2 regions of the Pseudonocardia sp. CA-107938 genome follow, and region 2 is predicted to be linked to the other one. Evidence: riboswitches for the same ligand, from Rfam matches in the RefSeq annotation. Region 2 holds a riboswitch; the other holds the start of a gene.
What was found. A riboswitch is a leader RNA that binds a small molecule or an ion and turns the genes downstream of it on or off. The one in region 2 is predicted to bind thiamine pyrophosphate.

Region 1: another riboswitch for thiamine pyrophosphate. It lies ahead of ACQEVB_RS25280 (ABC transporter substrate-binding protein); the one in region 2 lies ahead of thiO (glycine oxidase ThiO).

What each region holds. Positions count from the first base shown of each region.
Region 1 is NZ_JBNJNA010000001.1:5,104,189-5,106,639, forward strand. It holds partial or broken gene ACQEVB_RS25275 (IS256 family transposase) at 1-393, opposite strand, end outside; TPP riboswitch at 861-974, shown strand; gene ACQEVB_RS25280 (ABC transporter substrate-binding protein) at 968-1,987, shown strand; gene ACQEVB_RS25285 (ABC transporter permease) at 1,984-2,451, shown strand, end outside.
Region 2 is NZ_JBNJNA010000001.1:1,064,193-1,066,643, reverse strand. It holds gene ACQEVB_RS05235 (glycosyltransferase family 39 protein) at 1-485, shown strand, start outside; gene thiE (thiamine phosphate synthase) at 684-1,352, opposite strand; TPP riboswitch at 1,377-1,485, shown strand; gene thiO (glycine oxidase ThiO) at 1,479-2,451, shown strand, end outside.

The sequences.
Region 1 (2,451 bases), 4.0 Mb from region 2:
CTCGATCCCCAGCTGAGCGACCAACTTCTCCACCCGCCGGGTGGAAACCCCGAGCAGATACGACGTGGCCACCACCGACACCAACGCCTGCTCGGCGCGGCGACGCCGCTGCAACAACCAGTCGGGGAAGTAACTGCCCGAGCGCAACTTCGGGATCGACAACTCGATGCTGCCCGCCCGGGTGTCCCAGTCCCGGTGCCGATACCCGTTGCGCGAGTTCACCCGCGCAACGCTGCGTTCGCGATACCCCGCCCCGCACACCGCGTCAGCCTCCGCAGCCATCAACGCCTCAGCGAACTGCTTGACCATCGCCCGCAACAGATCCGGGCCCGCCCCGGCGAGCCGGTCATCAAGCCAGCCCGCGACATCGTCCACACTGTCCAACGCGGCCATCGCGTCTCCTCCCTCGAGAACCTGAGCACTCGAAGGATCACGCGATGGCCGTCTCACACCCCGACACCACGCCGCTGATCAGCGACGAAGTCGTACACCACCTCCGTGGACGTGACCGTTCCGCCGGGCGAGTCGCGCGTTCCGGCTGGGCGAGTTGCGCGTTCCGGCTGGGCGAGTTGCGCGTTCCGGCTGGGCGAGTTGCGCGTTCCGCCGGGCGAGTCGCGCGTTCCGGGCCCGCGAGTCGTGGATTTCGGTCCGGCGAGTCGTGGGTTTCGTCGGGCGAGTTGCGCGTTCGGACCGGCGTTCCCTACCGAGCAGCACCATGTCGAGCCGCAGGACTCGCGCGGCGGAACGCGGGACTCGCGCGGCGGAGCGCGGGACTCGCGCGGCGGAGCGCGGGACTCGCCGACCGCGTGATGTACGCCATGCCGTGCCGTGGGCGGGATGGCGACGCGGGAGGTAGGGTCGTCGGGACCCGCGGGAACCTCACGCTCCGAGGCTGAGATGGCGGCAGGACCGGCCGCCGACCGTTCGTACCTGACCCGGTTAGCACCGGCGTAGGGAGGAACCGTCGATGAGACGCATGCGCACCGCTGTCCTGCTCGTCGTGGCCGCACTGCTGCTCGCGGCATGCGGCGGCACTAGCCAGCCGGCCGCGCCGGGGCTGCAGACGATCCGGCTGGCCCTGGACTGGACGCCCAACACCAACCACACCGGGCTGTACGTGGCCCAGCAGCGCGGCTGGTTCCGCGACGCCGGGCTCGACGTGCAGTTCCTCCCGTACGGGCAGACGTCCCCGGACACGCTGGTGTCGTCGGGGGCCGCGGAGTTCGGGATCTCCTTCCAGGACTCGTTCACCTTCGCGAAGGCCGCCGGCGCCGACACGACGTCGGTGCTTGCGGTGCTGCAGCACTGGGGCAGCGCGATCGGCATCCGCGGCGACCGCACCGACATCGCGTCCCCGCGCGACCTGGACGGCAAGATCTACGGCGGGTTCGGCAGCCCCAGCGAGGCGCCGAAGATGCGGTCGGTGATCAAGGCCGCCGGCGGGCGGGGCGAGTTCCAGACCGTCGTGCTGGGTTCGTCGGCGTACGAGGCCGTGCAGTCCGGCCAGGCCGACTTCACCGAGCCGTTCGTGGCCTGGGAGGGGATCGAGGCGAAGCTGGCCGGGCACCCGTTCCGCACGTTCGCCTACACCGACTTCGGCCTGCCCGACGCGTACAGCGTCATCGTGATCGGGAACTCGCCGTGGCTCGCCGCGCACCGCGACCTGGCCGCGAAGTTCGTGCAAGCCGCCCAGCGCGGCTACCAGCTCGGCGCCGACGATCCGGCCGCCGCCGCGCAGGCACTGCTCGACGCCAACCCCGACCTCGCCAGCAACGCCGAGCTGGTGCGGCAGAGCCAGCAGGCGCTGGCTGCGTCCTACCTGAAGGACGCGAACGGCCGCGTCGGCACGCAGACGCTCGACCGATGGGCGGGCTACTCCGGCTGGGTGTACGACCAGGGCGTGCTCACCGGCCCGGACGGGAAGCCGCTGGCCGCGAAGCCCGACTTCGCGTCCTGGTTCACCGACGACTACCTCGCGACGCCGTGACCGCCACCGCGCCGGCCCCGCTGCAGGCGCCACCGCGGCCGGCCGACCCGCCCCGGACCCGCGCCGCGGTGCTGCGACGGGTGTGGCCGGCACTGCTGCTGCTCGCCGTGTTGCTGGTGGCCTGGCAGGTCTACGTGGACGTGTCCGGCATCCGGCCGCAGGTGCTGCCGTCGCCGCTGCGGGTGGTGCAGCAGGGTTGGGCGGCCCGGGAGCAGCTGTGGGCCAACACCGTGCCGACGCTTCAGGTGACGGTCGTCGGGTTCGCGGTGTCTTTGGTGCTCGGCTGGGCGCTGGCGATCGCGGCGGACTTCGTGCCGTGGGTCAAGCGGGCGTTCACGCCGTTGCTCGTCGCGTCGCAGACGATCCCGATCATCGCGATGGCGCCGCTGCTGATCATCTGGTTCGGGTTCGGCCTGCTGCCGAAGGTGCTGGTCATCGCGCTGGTGACGTTCTTCCCGGTGGCC
Region 2 (2,451 bases):
GCCCGGTCGCGGCCGTCGCAGCCCTCGCGGCCGCGGCCGCCGTCGTCGTGCCCAGCGCGCTGCCCGTCCTTCCCCTCGACGTCCAGCGACACCTGCCCTTCGTCGAGATCAACCCGATCCTGTCCGACCCGCCCGGCTGGCCGTCCTACGTCGCGCAGATCGCGGCCGCCCGCCCCGGCGCGCCCGTCCTCACGGCCAACTACGGGGAGGCGGCGGCCATGGAACTCGCCGGCGTCCGCGCCTACAGCGGCCACAACGCGTACGGCACGTGGGGGCCGCCGCCCGCCGACACCACCGAGATCGTCACCGTCGGGCTGCCGGAACCGGTGCTCGCCAGGACCTTCGCGCAGTGCACGCCGGTCGCCGTCCTCAGCAACCCGTACGGCATCGCGGACGAGGAGGCCGGCAACACCGTCCAGGTGTGCAGCGGCCCGCGCGCCTCCTGGACGGCCCTCTGGCCCACCCTGGTCCACGCCACCAACTGACCGCGAGTCGTGGTTCTGGCGTCGGCGAGTCGTGGTTCTCGTGACGCCGAGATGCGGTTCTCGTGACGGCGCGGGGGTACCAAGATCCGCAACTCGGCGGCCTCGTTCCCGCGACTCGCGGGCACCGAAACCGCGACTCGCGGACACCGAAACCGCGACTCGCGGACACCGAAACCACGACTCGCGGAGGGCTCGGTGTCAGCTCGGGAGGGCGGCGCGGAGGGACTGCGCCGCGGCCTTCGGGTCCTCGGCCTCCGTGATCGCGCGGACGACGACGATCCGGTCGGCGCCGGCGGCCAGCACCTCGGGCAGCCGCTGCTCGTCGATGCCGCCGATGGCGAACCAGGGGCGGGCGGGGGCGCGTCCGGCCACGGTGCGCACCAGGTCGAGCCCGGGCGCGGGGCGGCCAGGCTTGGTCGGAGTCGGCCAGCACGGGCCGACGCAGAAGTAGTCCACCCCCACCTCGACGGCGGCAGCGGCCGTCTCGTCCGCGGAGTGCGCCGAGCGCCCGACGACGACGTCGTCACCGACGATCCGCCGAGCTGTCCCGACGGGGAGGTCGTCCTGCCCGAGGTGCAGCACGTCGGCGCGGGCGGCGAGCGCCACGTCGGCCCGGTCGTTGACGGCGAGCAGCGCGCCGTGCCGGGCGCACGCCTCGGCGAGCACCTCCAGCGCGGCCAGCTCGTGGCGCGCCTCCAGCGGGCCGTCGGCGCCCTTGTCGCGCAGCTGCACGATGTCGACGCCGCCGGCGAGGGCGGCGTCGGCGAACTCGGCGAGATCGCCGCGGTCGCGGCGGGCGTCGGTGCAGAGGTAGAGGCGGGCGGCGGCGAGGCGCTCGCGGCGGGCAGCGGCGTCGAATCCGGGCACGACGGGGGAGCGTACGCTCGACGGCAGGTGACGCACGGGAGCCCGCCGCGTGGGCTGAGAGGGGACTCGATCGGTCCCGACCGTCGAACCTGATCCGGGTCATGCCGGCGCAGGGAGCGGATGGGGATGAGCATCGAGTTGATCGTCGTCGGGGCCGGCGTGATCGGCCTGACGTGCGCGTGGCGCGCCGCGAGCGCCGGGCACGACGTCGTCGTGCTGGATCCGGCGCCCGGTTCAGGTGCGTCGTGGGTGGCCGGCGGCATGCTCGCCCCGGTCACGGAGGCGTGGCCCGGCGAGGAGACGCTGCTGGAACTGGGTCTGGCCGCCGTCGCGGCCTGGCCGGCCTTCGCGGAAGAGCTCGGCGCGGCGGCGGGCCGTCCGGCGGGGTTGCGCACCGAGGGCACGGTGGTCGTCGCGACGGGTTCGGGGGACCGCGCCGAGCTGGACGGCCTGGCCGATCACCTCGCCCGCCTGGGGCGGGCCGTCGATCGGCTCTCGGGCCGCGAGCTGCGCCGCCTCGAACCCGGCCTCGGGCCGGACGTCCGCGGTGGTCTCTCGGTGCCGGGCGATCTCGCCGTCGACAACCGGCAGCTGCTGGACGCACTCCAGCACGCGGCCGCCCGGGCGGGCGCGCGGTTCGTCGGCGCCACCGTCCGGGCGGTGCTGGACGACGGCTCGCAGGTCACGGGTCTGCGGACCGACGAAGGCGAGCTGGGTGCCGAACGGGTGCTGGTCTGCGCCGGCGCGCACTCGGCCGGGCTGCACCCGGCGCTCGCCGGGCTCGTCCGCCCCGTGAAGGGCGAGGTCCTGCGGCTCGGCCACCGCGCCGGCGCGCTACCGCCGCCGACGCGCACGGTGCGCGCCCTGGTCGACGGCCGTCCGGTCTACGCGGTGCCCCGCGACGGCGGACTGGTGCTCGGCGCCACCCAGTACGAGACGGGCTTCGACACCGAGGTGACCGTCGGCGGGGTGCGTGACCTGCTCCGCGACGCCGAACGGGTGCTGCCGGGCGTCGCCGAGTACGCGCTGCTGGAGACGGCCGCCGGGCTGCGGCCGGGCAGTCCCGACAACCTGCCGCTCATCGGGCCCGTCGGTCCCG